3 regions of the Mesorhizobium sp. M0166 genome follow, and region 2 is predicted to be linked to each of the others. Evidence: riboswitches for the same ligand, from Rfam matches in the RefSeq annotation. Region 2 holds a riboswitch; each other region holds the start of a gene.
What was found. A riboswitch is a leader RNA that binds a small molecule or an ion and turns the genes downstream of it on or off. The one in region 2 is predicted to bind cobalamin.
Positions count from the first base shown of each region.

Region 1: it holds a riboswitch for cobalamin, as region 2 does, so the genes downstream of both, NKJ46_RS25890 (CbtB domain-containing protein) here and metE (5-methyltetrahydropteroyltriglutamate--homocysteine S-methyltransferase) in region 2, are expected to answer to the same signal.
Region 3: it holds a riboswitch for cobalamin, as region 2 does, so the genes downstream of both, NKJ46_RS29410 (DUF1636 family protein) here and metE (5-methyltetrahydropteroyltriglutamate--homocysteine S-methyltransferase) in region 2, are expected to answer to the same signal.

Region 1 covers NZ_JAMYTD010000031.1:37,717-43,989, forward strand. Annotated here, with positions in the region: gene NKJ46_RS25870 (MerR family transcriptional regulator) at 1-191, shown strand, start outside; gene NKJ46_RS25875 (methyltransferase family protein) at 210-716, opposite strand; gene NKJ46_RS25880 (heparan-alpha-glucosaminide N-acetyltransferase) at 733-1,731, opposite strand; gene NKJ46_RS25885 (MFS transporter) at 1,978-3,177, shown strand; cobalamin riboswitch at 3,402-3,598, shown strand; gene NKJ46_RS25890 (CbtB domain-containing protein) at 3,635-3,814, shown strand; gene NKJ46_RS25895 (CbtA family protein) at 3,830-4,612, shown strand; gene cobU (bifunctional adenosylcobinamide kinase/adenosylcobinamide-phosphate guanylyltransferase) at 4,605-5,126, shown strand; gene cobO (cob(I)yrinic acid a,c-diamide adenosyltransferase) at 5,128-5,745, shown strand; gene cbiB (adenosylcobinamide-phosphate synthase CbiB) at 6,178-6,273, opposite strand, start outside.
Region 2 covers NZ_JAMYTD010000041.1:13,772-20,044, reverse strand. Annotated here, with positions in the region: gene NKJ46_RS28470 (dihydrodipicolinate synthase family protein) at 1-159, shown strand, start outside; gene NKJ46_RS28465 (FMN-binding negative transcriptional regulator) at 194-412, shown strand; gene metE (5-methyltetrahydropteroyltriglutamate--homocysteine S-methyltransferase) at 520-2,856, opposite strand; cobalamin riboswitch at 2,952-3,152, opposite strand; gene NKJ46_RS28455 (hypothetical protein) at 3,707-3,961, shown strand; gene NKJ46_RS28450 (helix-turn-helix transcriptional regulator) at 4,279-5,112, opposite strand; gene NKJ46_RS28445 (MFS transporter) at 5,175-5,426, opposite strand; gene NKJ46_RS28440 (transposase) at 5,716-6,273, shown strand, end outside.
Region 3 covers NZ_JAMYTD010000045.1:483-6,755, reverse strand. Annotated here, with positions in the region: gene NKJ46_RS29435 (NADH-quinone oxidoreductase subunit C) at 1-58, opposite strand, end outside; gene NKJ46_RS29430 (NuoB/complex I 20 kDa subunit family protein) at 64-645, opposite strand; gene NKJ46_RS29425 (NADH-quinone oxidoreductase subunit A) at 636-1,001, opposite strand; gene NKJ46_RS29420 (winged helix-turn-helix domain-containing protein) at 1,337-2,548, shown strand; gene NKJ46_RS29415 (DUF6348 family protein) at 2,600-3,310, shown strand; cobalamin riboswitch at 3,392-3,595, shown strand; gene NKJ46_RS29410 (DUF1636 family protein) at 3,634-4,068, shown strand; gene cobW (cobalamin biosynthesis protein CobW) at 4,065-5,105, shown strand; partial or broken gene NKJ46_RS29400 (cobaltochelatase subunit CobN) at 5,124-6,273, shown strand, end outside.

The sequences.
Region 1 (6,273 bases), on a different contig from region 2:
GCGAAATCATCCAGATGTACAGGGAGCCGCCCGGCGAGGTCGGCCAGCTCAAATTGATGATCAAGCGCATCGAGGAAAAGCGCGAGGATTTGCGCCAAAAACGCCGCGACCTCGAAGAGACCCTGGCCGAGCTCGACCAGGCCGAGGAGTCCTGCGTCGAGCGGCTGGTGGAACTCGGCGTCACCACCTAAGCCGGCGTCAGCCTCGGCTCAAATCCAGCGCCGCACCCTTTTGGCGTAGTCCCGGTATTTCTTGCCGAATTTGGCCGTCAGCACCTTCTCCTCGCTCTCGATCGTCAGCTTCTGCGTCAGGAACGCCGCGATGACCGCCAGCGGCAGGAACCAGGCGATCCCAGTGACAAAGGCGAGGCTGACCAGCAGCAATGTGTTGGCGAGGTAGATCGGGTTGCGGCTGACGGCGAAGGGTCCGGTGGTCACCAGATGGTCAGGCACGCCGTTCGGGTTGAGCGTCGTCTTGGCGCGGATCATGGTGCGGATTGCCGTGAACCAGAGTGCGGCAACCGCCACCAACCCCACAAGGCCGGCGGCGAACAGGATGTCGCCGAGAAGATCGCCGATCCACGGCAGCGGATAGAACAGCCCCAGCGCGACGCTGACGATGATGGCGGCGATATAGATCAGCGGCGGCCATGGGATGTGCCCCAGCTTCGGCAGCCCAGGATTTTGCTGCACGGGTTTCGGGTGACTGTCGCTCATTATTGTCCTCCCTCGATTAGCGCGTTCCCGGTTCCGCCGCCTCGGTTTGGGCGGTGCAGGTTCCGGCGAGCTCGCCAATATGCGCCTTCCACTCCTGGGACTGGTCGTTGCTGTAGAGCCGGTCAAGCGAGGCTTCGCCCTGGAGAGTGTCCAGCATGCAGGCACAATAGCTGGAGCAGAACTCGGTGTCGCGTGCCTGCTCGCAGGATATCTGGCAGGATTTCAGAAAACTCACCTCCCTGGTTTCGGCCTGCGCCGGCATGAATTGCGAAAACAGCCAGACCGAGCCGATCAGCAGCGGCTGATGGATCAAATAGAAGGCAAGGCTGTGCCGACCGATGAAGACCAGCGGGTTTGCCCAGCGGCCGGGCGCCAAGGCCGACAGCCGCGTCAGCGCGCCGGAGGTGGCGGCGAGCTTGGTAACCGCGATGCCGGCAAGTACGGCGCCGAACCAGGGCAGCAGCGGAACGTAGTCGTTGGACCGGGGGTTGGTCGCCGACAGGCCGACCCACCACAAAGCCGGATGATCGAAAAGCTCGGATCGCAAGTAGAAGGGCGCCGCGATAACGAGGGCCGCCACGGCAAGCGTCAGCAGCGCCGGGAGCCGCAGGAACGCCAGGCCGAGCAGGCTGGCGAGCGCGATCTCGTGCAATATGCCGAAGAAGATGAAGCCGTCCGGCGTGGCGATGCGGGTGACCAGCGATATTGCGAGCGCTGCCCCGGCAACCATGGCGAAGCGCTTCCAGAAGCCGGTCCAGCGGATTTTTTTTCCATGGGCGAGATAGAGGCTGATGCCGACCAGGAACAGGAAGCTCGAGGCGATGCAGCGCGCATAGATTTTCCACCAGCCGAAGGCGGTGAGGCCCGGATCGGTGTAGCCGAAGAATTCGAGGTCCCAGGTGAAATGATAGCTCGCCATGGCAAGCAATGCGATGCCGCGTGCAATGTCGATAGCGGCGATACGCTTCGACTTCGGTTGATCCTGAACGGCTGCGCTCGGCGTGTCGATGCTCATGGTCTCGCTGTCTTGGTTCAGCCCCGGCAAGACGACTATCACGGTTGCCACCGTCAAAAGAAGCAGGGCCTTGCGTCGCGTTGGTGCCGGTCGGCATCAGAGCTGCTTTAGGCCAGAGCCGGAAAGCCTTTGGCCGGCTTCGCTTTTTGCCGTGAAGGCGTCGGTTTCCTGTTACCCGGCAAGGAATCGCCGCGGCAGATTTGTGCTCCAAACCCTGCATCGGGCGATTCGGCTTCGGGGAACACAATGGCTACCCATGTGCGCCATCCGATCTGGCTTGCGGCCTTGCGGCCGGCGGATGCCCGCACCTTCGCCTCGCTCTATGCGGTCGAATCCTTCGCGCGCGCCACCGTATCCAGCGTCATCCCGATCCAGGCCTACGAGATCCTGCACAACGAGCAGATCGTTTCGATCCTCTACACGATCGTGGCGATGCTCGGCCTGTCGGCGACGCTGTTCATGCCGATGCTGATCGCCCGCTTTGCCCGGCGCTGGGTCTATACCGCCGGCGCTTGTCTGCTGGCCGCCGGCTCGCTGTTCTTCGTCACCCATACGCTGGCCGGCCAGGTGGTCGGCATGCTCTGCCGCGTCGTCGGCGCCGGCGCGCTGGCGATCACGCTCAACCTCTACATCATGGATCATATCCGCAAGACCGATTTCATGCAGGCCGAGTCGCTGCGCATGGCGTGGTCGATGCTTGCCTGGACTGCCGGGCCGACGCTCGGCATTTTCCTCTACACGCGTTTCGGCATCTATGCCGCGCATGGCGCGGTGGCCGTCTTCGCCATGGCCTTGTTGGCGCTGTTCTGGACTTACCGGCTTGGCGACAACCCGTCGATCCGCCCCGGCAAGACGCGGCCGGTCAATCCGCTGGCCAATATCGGCCGCTTCGTCGCGCAGCCAAGGCTGAGGCTCGCCTGGCTGATCGCCTTCGGCCGCTCCTGCTTCTGGACGACGTTCTTCGTCTATGGGCCGTTGTTCATGGTGATCACCGGCGAGGGCAAGCTCGCCGGCGGCCTCTTGGTTTCGGCCGGCAATGCGCTTTTGTTCATGGCCATCTTCTGGGGCAGGGCAGGAAAGCGTTTCGGCGGCCGGCGGACTATGACGTTCGCCTATTTCGCGATGTCGGCAACGCTGCTGGCGGCCGGCGCCGTTGGCGAGGCCGCACCGCTCGTCACCGGCGCCTTGCTGCTTTGCGGTGCCTTCTTCACCATCGCGCTCGATGCGCTGGGCTCAACCGCCTTCATGCGCTCGGTGCGCTCGTATGAGAGGGCACAGATGGCGGCGGTCTACCGCACCTATCTCGACTTTTCCGAGCTGACGCCGCCGCTGGTCTATTCGGTGGTGCTGGCGTTCTTCGGATTGGGCGCGGTTTTCGCTACGCTCGGCCTTCTGGCGGCGATCTGCGGCTTCGTCACCTGGCGCTATCTGCCCAAATCGCTTTGATGTTCGAGCGCCGCATGGCGCTCCCGCACCCAGTTGTGGAAGCGGTGCAAATCATATTCCTCCGGCATCAGCACGCCGGCTTTGTGGCGCATCGAGCGCCATCCGCAGCCGACACCCGGTGGTAAAAATTGTCAATCGCGGTGCCGGTCGGCGAGCTTGGCGAGGCGGCGCATTCGCCACACGATACGGCGGAATTTGGTTTGCCGGGCGCGGCGATTCTGCCTATAGTCGCTGATGTCGTCGGTTCCGTTTGGAACCAAGAGGGAATGCGGTGAGGGCAAGTTGTTTGCCCAATGCCGTGGCTGCCCCCGCAACTGTGTGCGGTAGTCCTCTCCATATGCCACTGAAGGTTCGCCTTCGGGAAGGTGGGGAAGGGCGCTGATCCGCGAGCCAGGAGACCTGCCGGCGACAGGAAACTGACTTCTATGCCCTCGGGTGGAGGGCGAAAGGACAAGACATGAATACCGCTTCCGTTTCGCTCGGCGCTTCCGTCTCCTCGCAGTCGCGTCTCATGCAGCTGGCGCTTGCTGCATTCCTCGGCGTTTTCGTCATGGGCTTTGTCGGCTTCTCGCATATCGATGCGGTCCACAATGCCGCGCACGACTATCGCCACTCAATGGGCTTTCCCTGCCACTGACAAGGGGCTGACATCATGACACTGTTTCGCAACGTCGTGTTCATCGCGGCGATCGCAGGGCTTGTGGCCGGCGTCGTTCTCGCCTGCATGCAGGCCTATGCCACGGTGCCGCTCATCCTCAAGGCGGAAGTCTACGAACAGGCCGGCGGCGGCCATGACCATGCCGCGGCACCTGCGGCACCGGCCGAGAACGCCGCGGGCACGACGGCTATGAGCAGCGCCGCTCCCGCACCGGCGGAAGCAATGGCTCCGGCGCAAGAGGAAAGCTGGGCGCCGGCCGACGGCTTCGAGCGCTTCGGCTTCAGCGTCGTTGCCAATATCGTCACCGGCATCGGCTTCGCGCTGGTCCTGGTTGCGGTTTCGGAGTTCGCCGGCGGCATCGGCAATTGGCGCCAGGGCCTGTTCTGGGGGCTGGCCGGCTTTGCCGTGTTCACGCTGGCGCCGGGCCTCGGCCTGCCGCCGGAATTGCCGGCGATGCCGACGGCCGACCTTGTCCAACGCCAGATCTGGTGGTGGGCAACAGTGGTGGCGACCGCGGCCGGTCTCGGCCTTATCGCCTTCCGCAGATCGCTGCCGCTGGCGGTCCTTGCCGTGGCGTTGATCGTCGCGCCGCATATCGTCGGCGCGCCGCAGCCCGACAGTTTCGAGACGGCGATCCCGGAAGGCCTGCATCATCAGTTCGTGGTGGCGGTGACGCTGACCAATCTGGTGTTCTGGCTGGTGCTCGGCGCGGTCGTCGGCGTGGTGCGCGGACGCTTCACCGGCACGGCGACCAGCCTGCGCGACAGCTTTGCCTGACCGCGCTGCCGGGGCGCTGACCCTGGTCATCGGCGGCGGGCGCTCTGGCAAGAGCGCGCATGCCGAGAGGCTAGTAACGGCCTGTCCGGCGCCGTGGAGCTATATCGCCACGGCGCAAGCCTATGACGAAGAGATGCGCCAGCGCATCGCGCTGCACCGCTCGCGGCGCGGCGCCGGCTGGACGACCATCGATGCGCCGCTCGACCTTGCCGGCGCGATCGGAGCGCTGCCTGACGGCCAGCCGGTGCTGATCGACTGCCTGACGCTGTGGCTGACCAACCATATGCTGGCCGACCATGATGTCGAGGCCGAATGCCGGAGGCTGGCCGATGTGCTGTCGCGGCCGCGTGGGCCGTGGTTCGTGGTGTCCAACGAGGTCGGCCAGGGCATCGTGCCGGACAATGCGCTGGCAAGACGGTTTCGCGACGCCGCCGGCCGGCTGAACCAGGACGTCGCGGCCGTCGCGGACAGCGTGCTTTTGATGGTGGCGGGGCTGCCGCTCAAGGTGAAATGACATGGCTGATGCTATCGATCCCAAGGACGAGGAACGCCACCGCGCCAAGATGGCCAAGCGCAAGGCGGTGCAGGACGCCGAGGTCGCGGCCAAGACGGTCGAGAAGGGGCTGCTGATCGTCAACACCGGACCGGGCAAGGGCAAGACCACGGCCGCCTTCGGTCTGGCGCTCAGAATGCTCGGCTATGGCAAGCGCGTCGGCGTCGTCCAGTTCATCAAGGGCAAATGGCACACCGGCGAGAAAGACGCGTTTGCTAGTTTTGGCGATCGCGTCGTCTGGCACGCCATGGGCGAAGGCTTTACCTGGGAGACGCAGGACCTGAAACGCGACATCGCGGCGGCCGAGGCAGCCTGGGCGAAGGCGCTGGAGCTGATGGCCGACCCGTCGATCAGCCTCGTGGTGCTCGACGAGCTGAACATCGCGCTGCGTTACGACTATCTCGACCTCGAAAAGGTGGTCGCGGCACTGAAGGCGCGTCGCGAAGGCCTGCATGTCGTCGTCACCGGCCGCAACGCCAAGCCGGCATTGGTCGAGGCGGCCGATCTGGTCACCGAGATGGGCGTGACCAAGCACCACTTCTCCGCCGGCGTGAAGGCGCAGCAGGGGATCGAGTTCTGAGGGGTTTGGCGATCGGTAGGCGCCCTCCAGAATGCCGATGCGGTGCCGTCGACGAAGCTGCCAATCTCCCCCTTGCGGGGGAGATGCCCGGCAGGGCAGAGGGGGGTGCTGTCCCGCCGACTTGCCAGGCAATCAAGCTATTCGGAATAGGGCTAAATCGAAAAATTGGCGATCCGGCCCACCCCCCTCTGTCCTGCCGGACATCTCCCCCGCAAGGGGGGAGATCGGATGTCGCTTCGTCTTTCGCCAACTTCGAACGTTAAGCGTCTGCAATGGGGCAGCGCCGACCTGAAGCGATTATTTTGCGGCGTAGCCCTATTTTGTTCTTGCTTTGTGCCGGCAGCTATGCTACTAATTTCGGTATGGTGCCAATTGGCTCCAACGACCCGCCGCATGGCGGGTTTTCTGTTTGCGCTCGATCTCGAGCGCAGGTCACGCCAGTATGACAACCACTGCGACCACCCCGAACAGCCCGATCAGCAGTAAGTCGGCGACGCGGTAGAGTTTCAACGCCCGTCGGATGTCGGT
Region 2 (6,273 bases):
TTCAAGGAGTTCTCGAGCCTTCGCGTCGTCTATGCACTTGCCGAATTGCTCGACATTTGCCGTGCCGACCCTCCGCGTCCCATCCTGCCTCTGCCCTCAGCAGCGAAGCGCCAGATCGCCGCCGCGTTGGAACGCTTGCCATCGGATGTCAACCGGTGAACAGCGAACCCGGCGGCCAGTGAAGGAACCTGTCATGTATGTACCCGCGCATTTCGATGAACCGAGCCGAGAAGTCCTTTACGAACTGATCGAGAACAGCGCACTTGGCATGCTGATAACCCATGGCCGGAGCGGTCTCGACGCCAATCACATCCCCTTCGAACTCGACACGTCACAGGGAGAAAACGGTACCCTTTACTCCTGCGCGATTAATACACGTGCCGAAGGAAAGTGCACATTCTCGCTCGCGTGACTTATTTCAAAAGATGTGATCGCGTTTTGGCACATTCACGGCCGACATGCGGCAGCCGGTCACTCACCACATGGTGAGCAACCAGGAAACCCTCCGGCCTACACTTTCTACCGGAGCGCACGTGCTGCATCGACCATGTTCATCAGGGCAGGGCGGACCTCCTCCCATTTGCGTGTTTTGAGGCCACAGTCCGGGTTTACCCACAGTTGGGAATCCGACAGTCGCTCGCGGGCAAGCATGACGAGATCCGAAATTTCGCCGACTTCCGGGACGCGTGGTGAGTGAATGTCGTAGACTCCGGGACCGATTTCGTTCGGATATTTGGAGCTCGTGAAGGCGTCCAGCAGTTCCATCTTCGAGCGCGACGTCTCAATCGAAATGACATCCGCATCCATTTCAGCGATCGCGTCGATGATCTCGTTGAACTCCGAGTAGCACATGTGGGTATGGATTTGAGTCGCGTCCTTTACACCCGTTGAAGCGATCCGGAAGCATTCGACAGCCCAGTCGAGATAGTCGTTCCAATCAGACTGGCGCAGTGGCAATCCTTCGCGAAACGCGGCCTCATCGATCTGGATCATCCTTGCGCCGGACCATTCGAGATCCGTCACCTCGTCGCGGATGGCGAGCGCGATCTGGCGGCATGCTTCGGAGCGGGGTACGTCGTCGCGAACAAAAGACCAGTTGAGAATGGTCACCGGGCCTGTGAGCATTCCCTTCACAGGCTTTTCCGTAAGCGACTGGGCGAACTGCCACCAGCGCAGCGTCATCGGATTGGGCCTCGATACGTCGCCGAAGATGATGGGGGGGCGCACGTAACGCGACCCATAGCTCTGCACCCACGCATGCTGGGTGAAGGCGAAGCCGGACAGCTGCTCGCCGAAATGCTGTACCATGTCGTTTCGTTCGAACTCACCGTGCACCAGCACGTCCAGCCCGATCTCTTCCTGCCAGCGAATTGCAGCCTCGATCTCCTTCTTCAGGAAGGTCTCGTAGTCGACATAGCTCAGCTGGCCCTTCGCATGAGCGGCCCGCGCCCTGCGTACCTGCGGCGTCTGCGGGAAGGACCCGATGGTCGTCGTCGGGAACGGCGGCAGCCCGAGCGTGCCGGCCTGGACTCTGGAGCGCTCGGCAAAAGCGCTCTCTCGTCGCTTCATGCTGTCGTCAATGCTGGCGATCCGCCCCTCAACCAGCGGGTCATGGATCTTCGTGGATGTCACGCGAGTGGCGGCAGCCTCGGCAGACGCTTTCAACGCGCCTGCCACCGCATCCCTGCCTTGGGACAGGGCCCGGGCAAGCAACACCAACTCGTCGGTCTTCTGGGCCGCGAAGGCGAGCCACGACCTGATGTCCGCGTCGAGTTCCGTCTCCATGCGGAGGTCGATCGGCACATGCAGCATCGAGCAAGAAGGCGCGATCTCGACGCGGTCCAAGGGCCAGCCGGCGACGATCGGTTTGATGCGGTCGAGAATGGCGGGCAGGTTCGCACGCCAGACGTTGCGGCCATCGATCAAGCCAAGCGAGAGCACCAGATCCTTCGGTGCGAGCCGACCCACCGTTTCCAGCTGCTCGGGAGCGCGCACGAGATCAATATGCAGCCCGGCCAGGGGCAGAGAAACCGCGGTTTCGAGATTGTCTCCCAGCGGCCCGAAATAGGTAGCCAGCATGATCTTCAGCTCGGGCGCGGCTTTCGACAGCTGGCCATAGGCGAATTCGAACGCAGCTCGTTCGTTCGGGTTCAGATCGAGGACAAGCGCTGGCTCATCGATCTGCACCCAATCGGCGCCCGACAGCTTCAAGCTCCGCAGGAGTTGCTCGTAGACGGGCAGAAGCCGTGGTAGGAGCGCGATGGGATCGAAGCCTTCGGCAGGCGATTTAGCCAGCTTGAGGAAGGTGACCGGTCCAAGGATGACTGGGCGTGTGTGAATGCCGAGGGCTTTAGCCTCGAGGAAGTAATCAACCGGCTTCGTCGACGAAAGAGCGAACGTCTGATCATCGTCTAGTTCCGGCACAATGTAGTGATAGTTGGTGTCAAACCACTTGGTCATTTCCATCGCGGCTACGCCAGGCCGATGAGCCGCATGCTGGTGACCACCGTGCCCACAATCCTCCGTCTGACCTTGGTTGCCGCGCGCCATAGCGAAGTAGATGTCGAGTGGGACCTCGCCGCCATTCCAGCCGTAACGGGACGGAAGGGCGCCGACCATGGCTGCGGTGTCGAGCACATGGTCGTAAAGCGAGAAGTCGTTCGACGGGATTTTCGACACGCCGCGATCGCGTTGCTCCTCCCAGCTAGCGGCACGGAGCGCCTTCGCCGTCGTGAGAAGGTCGGCAGCGGACGATTTTCCGGACCAGTAGCTTTCAAGCGCGAATTTCAGTTCTCGCCGACGACCGAAGCGGGGCACGCCGAGCGTTGCTACAGGAATTTGCTGAGAGACAGTCATGCCAGACCCCGATGGTTGGGGCGTCGGTGACAAGGAAGGCGCTAGCAGGCCGGCACGAACGCCAGGCTGCAGCGGCCACCGAGACACCCCGCCCGTGGACGTAATTCGCCGTGGCAGGTCTCCTGGCTCGCGGGGTCATAGCCTCTACCCGTCTTCCCAAGGCTATTCGCCTCAGTGACATGAGTGGGGTTGGCTCGCCGCTAACAGTTGCGGGGGCAGCGCCGGCATCGCACCGGCTTCCCTCTTAGCTCCGCTGCGGCAGCGCCGTACGGAGAACCACGACGCGGGAGACAATTACAGCAGTTCGCTTCTCTGTCAACGCCGCATAAAGAAATGTTTATGTCGTTATGTTAAATTTCCGTTGGCATGTTCCAAAGGTCGCCTCGAAAGCGAAAACTGTGGAAGCCTTGAGCGGCCGGTAAATCAAAGCAATGACGAACGGCGCCCTTGTCCAGGAGGATAGGAGTTCGTCGCCTGCCGGCAGCAAACATACCGGCAAGCGCCGTGGTGCTGCTTAGCGCATCATGCGAACCACCTCGGCGTCGAACTTCGGCTCCGAGGTTCCGACCGCTTCGTTGGTGATCTGCTCGCGACCATATTCGGCTCAATGGCGAGGCTGTTGCCCATGTGGAAGCTGTTGGCCGTGATGCCCTCGGTGATATGACACACGATTTCGGGGGGAGCACACCGAGGCCAGGCGCAGCGGCGTGTTGCGAAGTGATCGAGGCCAATGTCTCGAACTGCTTGTTCGCAGCCCACCGGCTCAAGGTAACCCGGCTCAAACCACCGGGCCAGCTCAAGTCCTGTCCAAATGAGGCCTGAGCGGCAAATCGTCGTGCACGCGCACGGTTTGGCGTTCGATCTTGTGATGCGTCTTGGGCGGACAATCGCCACGGTGCAGCGCGCAGAAGCGGTCCCCAAGTGGGAAGCCGAGGGCGGTGAGGGCAAGCCAGCGCCACAGGCGGAAGGGGACTTGGACCTGTTTGCCCTGCTGGACCACAAGTTCGCGACACAGGGCCTCAAGGAGAAGACCAAGAGTGATTATGCGCGGGACCTCGCCAAATTCATCAAAAGCAGCGGGCAGTCAAAGTTCGGCGCCGATTGACATGGAGATAGCCATCGCGGCGGACCGCCCAGGCGGACCGCAAGCCGGAATACAACCGGGTGCAGGCGGCCAAGCTCGTCCACAAGATGGCGTCGGGCACACACCGGCGATGGGAGAGCGGACCGTGGAGTGCAGGAACTTCACGCCTATCCACGCTCCCGTGGACGTGTCCTGCGGCACATCGGCAGCGATATTGAGGAGGCAGTTGAGCTTCTGGTCGAGCACTCTTACCTGCCACTACCTACGCTTAACGTCATCTCGTACTGAAAACGCACCACGCAAGGTCGAGATGTAACATGCGCCCTTCGTGGATGGTTCTAAGCTTCCTCGGGCGCGGTCAATCTATGATAACGGTCGCTTGGAACCTCCATCACCGCGACGCGATCAAGGTTGGCGTATCGCGCTCGGTAGTAACCTTCTTCCTCCACTTCGGCGAAACTACACTGGGGAACGTCAAAGGTCGCAGCTTCCAATCCGAAGAAAGTCGTAGCGGTTTCTTCATCCAAGAAGTTCCACTCATCTTCTCCGTCGTCATATGTGACGCGAACATAGGAGGCCATGCGCACGGCTTCCTGATCACCCATCTCTGCGATGATGGCATCGCATTCTTTCTTCAGCTTTCCTGAAACCTCACCCTTATCCCAGTCATCCAAAGCCCGATAGATTTCTGGATGATAATACTCTGGCATCTCCTCTACATCGTCACCGATAAGCTCAATGGTGCGGACATATTGCGGATTTATCAAGAGTATTTTGTTGTCAAGGCTCCAACAATACAGCCATGGCCTGCTTGTGTTATTTCTACGCAGATTATGAAGTTCCTTCAACTGACGTAAAATCGATTCACGCGCCTTTTCATCGATAGGATATTGGCGGCTGCCAACAGTCGTCTTGATTCTGAGCGTGCCGTATCGCGTTTCGGCATCGGCAATTGCAAACGGGCTCGTGCGCCACTCCTCGACATCAATCTTCCAGCCCAGCAGCTCCTCGACCGTGCATTTCAACGTGAGACAAAGGTCCTTGATCTGCTCGACGTTCAACTGCGTTTTGCCTGTTTCCCAACGGGCCACAGTCTGTTGCGTCGTTGCCATCTGCTCTGCCAAATCTTTTTGAGTCATGCCCAGTCGAACCCTAAGCTCTTTCATGTTCATAACTCACCTCGCGTGTTCAACACACGCATCGTGGATGAATTAATCTAACACGTCAAGCGTGTTCAAAAATCGCAGCATGTGTTTTTAGGGCGTCTTCGAGGCTCCGGCAGCCGTTCGTGACCACTTGCGCAAGACACAGGGCTGGTACACAGCACGAATGGGCGATCAAAAATTACTGCTGCGATGCTCGTCATCAGCCAAGCTGCCGCCGCACCTTCCACTAGGGTGCCAAGGTTCGAAATGAGTGCAGCCGACCATAGCGAACGGAAGGTCTTGTGCTCAAAAGGAACGAGTGAAGATGTTCTCTTCGCCATTGTGGGAAGCCTCGGGATTGACCGCGGGGCTGGATTTCTTTCGCCTCACTCAACCATGGCCTCGCCGTACAAGCCAAGCTGCCACAGTGCGCGCCTGCTAACCCAGAAAACTTGGCGGCCTTACAGGCATGCGCAGGACGTGCGAAGCCGCTCAAATCTCCCCAGATGGTCAGCCATCGAAGACCGGCATCACTTGCCCGTTGAGCGGCTATACGATAATGCTCCGCGCTAAGCAGGAAGCGCCAAAAAATTCGAGCGGCGACTTCATTCTCCTATTCAGGAAGGAACTATGAGGCGGCAGACGCGACCATTCACCGTGGAAATCAAACAAAAGCGCAATTATCAAAAATCCGCACGTTCCATCTGGGGCAATTTCGACATCGCCGCGGCGATGGCCGAGACAACAAAGGAAGTCGAGCCGTTAAATCGTCAGCTTGTTGACTCTACTGTAGTGGCCCTTGATGCTGAACCTTTGCACAAACCGCGAGTGGAGCATTTCATGGCCAATCCCCTGGAGACCGAGTCAGCAGTAGTTCATAGCGAACCGGCAGACAAAACGGAAACGCCAAAACCGAAGACGAGAGCGCGGCGGTCGAGGAAGCCAGAAGCTGAGGCGAGCGCGCCTGCCAAGCCGATATCCGCGACCACTGAAGCACCGCCGTCAGCGCGAACGGGCCGAAAGAGCTACTCCGCGAAGGATCGTGCCCAGAAGCTGGCGCAGATCGAGACCTCGATCGGCGGCGGCGCTACTCTCAAGAGCGCGGTGAAGCAAGCCGGCATCTCGGAACAGACATACTATCTTTGGAAGAAGGCGGCGGCGCCTGCGGCGGACAGTGACGGGCTGAAG
Region 3 (6,273 bases), on a different contig from region 2:
TCCGGCCGGTCAGCTTCTCGCCGAGATAGGTCGAGAGATCGTTCAACGCCTGGGTCATGCCGCTCACCGTTCGATCGTGCCGGTGCGGCGGATCTTCTTCTGCAGCAGAAGGATGCCGTAGAGCAGTGCTTCGGCGCTCGGCGGACAGCCGGGCACGTAGATGTCGACCGGCACGATGCGGTCGCAGCCGCGCACCACCGAATAGGAATAATGATAATAGCCGCCGCCATTGGCGCAGGAGCCCATCGAGATGACGTAGCGCGGCTCCGGCATCTGGTCGTAGACCTTGCGCAGCGCCGGCGCCATCTTGTTGGTCAGCGTTCCGGCGACGATCATGATATCGGACTGGCGCGGAGACGCGCGCGGCGCGACACCGAACCTCTCCGAGTCATAGCGCGGCATCGAGGTGTGGATCATCTCGACGGCGCAGCAGGCGAGACCGAAGGTCATGAACATCAACGAGCCGCTGCGCGCCCAGGTGATCAGCGCCTCGGTCGAGGTGACGAGAAAGCCCTTGTCAGCGAGCTCGTTGTTGATCTCCAGGAAGAACGGATCATCCTCCCCCACCGGCCTGCCGGTGTTGGGGTCGATGAGGCCCTTGGGCTTCGGCGCGACGAGCGTGCCGGAATTGTCGCTCAATCCCATTCCAGCGCTCCTTTCTTCCATTCATAGGCAAAGCCGATGGTCAGCACCGCCAAAAACACCATCATCGACCAGAAACCGAGCATGCCGATCTGACTGAACGACACCGCCCAAGGAAACAGGAAGGCCACCTCCAGGTCGAAGATGATGAACAGGATCGACACCAGGTAGAAGCGGATATCGAACTTCATGCGGGCGTCGTCGAACGAGTTGAAGCCGCACTCATAGGCCGAAAGCTTTTCCGGATCGGGGTTGCGGTAGGCCACCAGGAAGGGTGCGGCGAGCAGCGCCAGCCCGACCACCAGCGCCACGCCGATGAACAGGACTATGGGCAGGTACGAACCTAAAAGTGCGTTCATGCTGCAGTTTCCGTTGGCGGCCAATCCACTCTGATTACAGCACCGGACCCACTTGCGGAAGCGTGACAGTTTAACCACTGAACCGTTTTAAGGGGGCTCTATGCTGCAACGCGGCGAGGGTTAGCGCAGCGCTTTCGGCGAAGCAAGTCAAACCTTGTTCAAATCGCGGTGCTGGGCGGCATATCCGGCAAAACTGGTCCGATCCGCTCCTGTTTGATTTCTTTCACTTTTCACTCCACTTTTCTCTCCTGACATGGATGCCGCCAAAACCCTGCTAGCATGGCACGGAATCGCAGGTTCTCTGCTCTGTCCAGCATCATCAGGATACCGCGTTGATGAAGGAAAAAATCTCGCTTCGCATGGCCCGTCGCATCGCGCTCGCGGCACAGGGATTCAACGACCCCCGCCCCGCCGGTACGCCCGACCGCAGGCATCTGGCCCGCGTGCTTGCCCGTACCGGCCTGCTGCAGATCGATTCCGTCAGCGCGGTGGTGCGCGCCCACTATATGCCGCTCTATTCGCGGCTTGGCCCCTACAAGCTTGCGCTGCTCGACGACGCTGCCGTAACGCGCAAGCGCATGGTCTTCGAATATTGGGCGCACGAAGCCTCGTTCCTGCCGGTCGAGACCTATCCGCTGATGCGCTGGCGCATGCAGCGGGCCGAGCGCGGCGACGAAATGTACAGCGGACTGGCCAAATGGGGCCGCGAGCACCCCGCCTATATCGAGGAGATCTATCGCCAGGTCGTCGATCACGGCCCGATCGCCGCTTCAGCCCTCGAAGGCCAAAAGGGCAATGGTGGCTGGTGGGGCTGGAGCCATGCCAAGCACGCCTTCGAATGGCTGTTCTGGGCCGGCCGCATCACCACAGCGCATCGCCGCGGCTTCGAGCGGTTCTACGATCTGCCGGAGCGCGTACTGCCGCCGGCGGTACTCACTCTGCCGGTTCCCTGCCCCGAGGATGCGCACCGCGAATTGCTGCGTATCTCCGCCCGCGCCCACGGCGTCGCCACGGCAGGCGATCTGCGCGACTATTTCCGCCTCTCGCCCGCCGATATCAAGGGCCGCCTCGAGGAACTGGTCGAGGCCGGCGAGCTGTTACCGGTGAGCGTCGAAGGCTGGAACAAGCCGGCCTATCTCCACAAGGACGCCCGTTTGCCGCGCAGGATCGAGGCGCGCGCCTTGCTCGCGCCGTTCGATCCCGTCGTCTTCGAGCGGTCGCGCACCGAGCGGTTGTTCGACTTCCACTACCGCATCGAGATCTATACGCCGGCCGAAAAACGCCAGTATGGCTATTATGTGCTGCCGTTCCTGCTCGGCGACAGCATCGTCGGGCGCGTCGACCTCAGGGCCGACCGTCCGGCCGGCGTGCTGCGGGTCCACGCCGCCTATGCCGAACCTAGCGCACCGGCTGAAACAGCGGCCGCGCTGGTCGAGGAGCTGAAGCAGATGCAGGGCTGGCTCTGCCTGGAATGCATCGAGGTGACACCAGCCGGTGATCTGGGTCCGGCGCTGTTGAATGCGTTCAATAGCGAAGGGCGCTCTTGACAACTGCTCTCGACCGCAGACGGTTGAGGGGTTTGTCGGTCGAGGTTCCACATGGCATCGCAAGAAGTTCTCGACCTGATTCACGACGCTCTGACTGCGCATGGGATCAGCGCTATACGCGGACAATACGATGTCAGACTTGAACTTGAAGACCTTCGCTTTGAAGCTGAAGTTTTCGACAAGGAGCAGCGAGATACCACTCACAGGCTGGTCCTTGAAATCTACATCTTCTCGCCGCTGCTGGACACTCAGCCAGTCATCGAATCGTTTGTCGGCATGGGAGACACGCGTGAACGAGCGCTGGACCAGGCCTTCGGAAAATTCCTGCTCGGTGTATTTCATGTGCTGATCGAAGGTTTCGCGAAGCATGTTTGCGAGAACATGCAAGCCGAAATCGAGTTTTGGCAGCGGGACGATACCCGCTGGAAGATCTACGGCGGACCCGTCATCACCCAAGCTGCGGTGGAATGCACGCTCAACCGAACATACCCGGTGTTCTATGCCAGATTGGAAAAGTTGTTCGCGGCCAGCGTTCACCCCGGCAGTCATTTCGTCCGGATATTCCTGGCGAGCCATGGAGGAGCACTGGTCGGCAGCGAAGTTCTGCTGGATAACCAAACATGGCCAGAAGCCCAAGAACTGATCGTTGGTCAGGATTGGCACCCGGCGACGGGTACCAGGCATTGCGCCAGGTCATTCTTGCGTTACCGGAAGAGAAGACTACCAAAGCGAGTTTGTTGGGCACCGCTGCGAACTGGTTAAAAGGTCGTACAAAAAAGCCAACGGATGCATAATGGAATCAAGGCGCAACTGACGCCGCGTTGACTTCCACTGCCCAAACCGCCTAAATCCATTCCAGACGGTCCCCTGCCCGCAACGGCAGGGGCCAAGAGGGAATGCGGTGCGAAATCTCGATTTCAAATCCGCGGCTGTCCCCGCAACTGTAAGCGACGAGCCTCGGCCGAAAACCACTGGGATATTCCCGGGAAGGCGGCACCCAGGCGATGACGCGCGAGCCAGGAGACCTGCCGTCTAGGACATAAGAATCCGATCGCCTGGCGGGTTTTCCGGGCAAGGAGCCTGATTTGGAACGCGACAGCAGTTTTCCGGCTGAGACAGCGGATTTATTGTCCGGCCACGGTGATTCCCCGGCCGGCGTTACCGTCATCGTCTGCTCGTCCTGCCGTGACGAGACCGGTTCGGACGCCCATCCCCGCGCCGGCGAACTGCTCGCCGAGGACGCGCGCCGCGCCGCTTCCAGCGAAAACATCAAAATCCGCACCGTCGAATGCCTCGGCAATTGCAAGCGCCGGCTCAGCGCCGCGATTTTGCGCGACGGCTGCTGGAGCTACGTCTTCGGCGACCTGACCGCGACCAGCGGCGCCGATCTCGTGACCGGCGCAAAGCTGTTCGCCACCTCGACGGATGGGCTCATTCCGTGGCGCGGCCGTCCCGATTGCCTGAAGCGCGGCCTGGTTGCCCGCATCCCTCCCCTTGACCTTTTGAAGGAACTGACATGACCGCTGCCTCCCTTTCGCGCGTTCCCTGCACCGTCGTCACCGGCTTTCTCGGCGCCGGCAAGACGACGCTGATCCGCCATTTGCTCGAAAACGCCGGGGGCAAGCGGCTGGCCATCATCGTCAACGAGTTCGGCGACATCGGCATCGACGGCGAGATCCTGAAGGGCTGCGGCATCGACAGCTGCCCCGACGAAAACATCGTCGAGCTGGCCAATGGCTGCATCTGTTGCACAGTGGCCGACGATTTCGTCCCGGCGCTCGACCAGATCCTGTCGCTGACGCCGAGGGTCGACCACATCCTGATCGAAACATCCGGCCTCGCTTTGCCCAAGCCGCTGGTCCAGGCCTTCCAGTGGCCGTCGGTGAAAAGCCGCGTGACGGTCGACGGCGTCATCGCCGTGGTCGACGGACCGGCGCTGGCTGATGGCCGCGTCGCCAACGACATGGACGCCCTGCAGGCGCAGCGCGCGCAGGACGAGACGCTCGAACACGACGATCCGGTCGAGGAAGTATTCGAGGACCAGCTCGCTTGCGCCGACCTGATTATCCTGTCGAAGAGCGACCTGATGGACGCAGCCGGCTCGGCCCGCGCCAATGCCGTCATCGGCAAGCATGTTGCGCGGGCGGTGAAGATCGTGCCGACTTCGCAAGGCAAGGTCGACCCGTCGGTGCTGCTCGGCCTCGGCCTCGCCGTCGAGGACGACATCGAGAACCGCAAGACCCACCACGACGACGAGCTCGACCACGAGCATGACGACTTCGATAGTTTCGTCATCGACATCGCGTCCGTGTCCAACCCGGACGAGCTCGCACAACGCGTCGCCACGGCGGCGGAGGAGGAAAACGTGTTGCGCGTCAAGGGTTTCGTCGAAGTCGGCGGCAAGCCGATGCGGCTCCTGCTGCAGGCCGTCGGTCCGCGCGTCAATCACTATTACGACCGCGCCTGGACCGCTGAAGACGACCGCCGCTCGCGCCTTGTCGTCATCGGCCTGAAAGGGCTGAACCGCCCGGCGATCGAGCGTATCCTAGCCGGCTGACCCCAGGTACGAGCCGCGATGCACATCCTCACCACCACATCCGCCTCGCTCGACGATCTCGCCGAGCCTGTCGATCTCAGGCAAACGCCTGCGGATGTCGTGGCGCTGTCCTTCACCGACAGCGACCTGGCCGGGCTGGCGACGGCGTGGAAGGCAGATGCGCACCGCCTGCCATCGATGCGGCTCGCCGCCTTGCGCGACCTGCGCCATCCGATGTCCGTCGATCTCTGGATCGACAGCGTCGCCCGCCACGCCAAGGTCATTCTGGTCCGCATCCTCGGCGGCTATGACTGGTGGCGCTATGGCTGCGATCAGCTCGCCGTTGTCGCGCGAAATCGCGGTATTAAGCTCGCGCTCCTGCCGGGCGAGAGCCACGACGAGGACTTGCGACTGATCGAAGGCTCAACGCTGCCGCGCGAGGAGTTGGACAGCTTGCTCGATTATTTCCGCGAAGGCGGTCCGGCAAATATGGCGGCGCTGGTGCAGAGGTTGGCAAGTCTCGCTGGATCGGGTGTGGCGGTCGCTGAACCGGTCAGCGTGCCAAAGGCAGGATTTTACGAGCCGGGACGGGGTGTCGTAGAACGCGGCGTCCCCCTCCCCCTTGAGGGGAGGGTCCGGCCGCAGGCCGGGGGTGGGGTCCTCTCCGAAGCGCGCCAACACTTTGAAGCGCACCAACAGAAAACGTCGAGCACTGCCGCGACGACCCCACCCGGCCCTTCGGGCCACCCTCCCCTCGAGGGGGAGGGAGACGTCGTGCCAATCCTGTTCTACCGCTCGATGCTGCTCGCCGCCGACGTGGCGCCCATCGATGCGCTTTTCGAAGCGCTGAGCGCGCGCGGCATAGCGCCGGTCCCTATCTTCGTCTCCAGCCTCAAGGACCCGGCCTCGCTCGCCTTCGTCGAAACCGCGCTTGCAACCCTGAAGCCTGCCGCCATCATCACCACCACTGCTTTCGCCTCCGGGGCCGAGCCTGGCATCGAAACCCTCTTCGACCGCGCCGGCGTACCGGTGTTCCAGGTCATCGTCGCGACCACCCGCCGCGACATCTGGCAACGTAACCAGCGCGGCCTGGCGCCCGCCGACCTTGCCATGCATGTCGTCCTGCCCGAGCTCGACGGCCGCATCTTGGCCGGCGCCATTTCCTTCAAGGATGAAAGCGAAACCGATC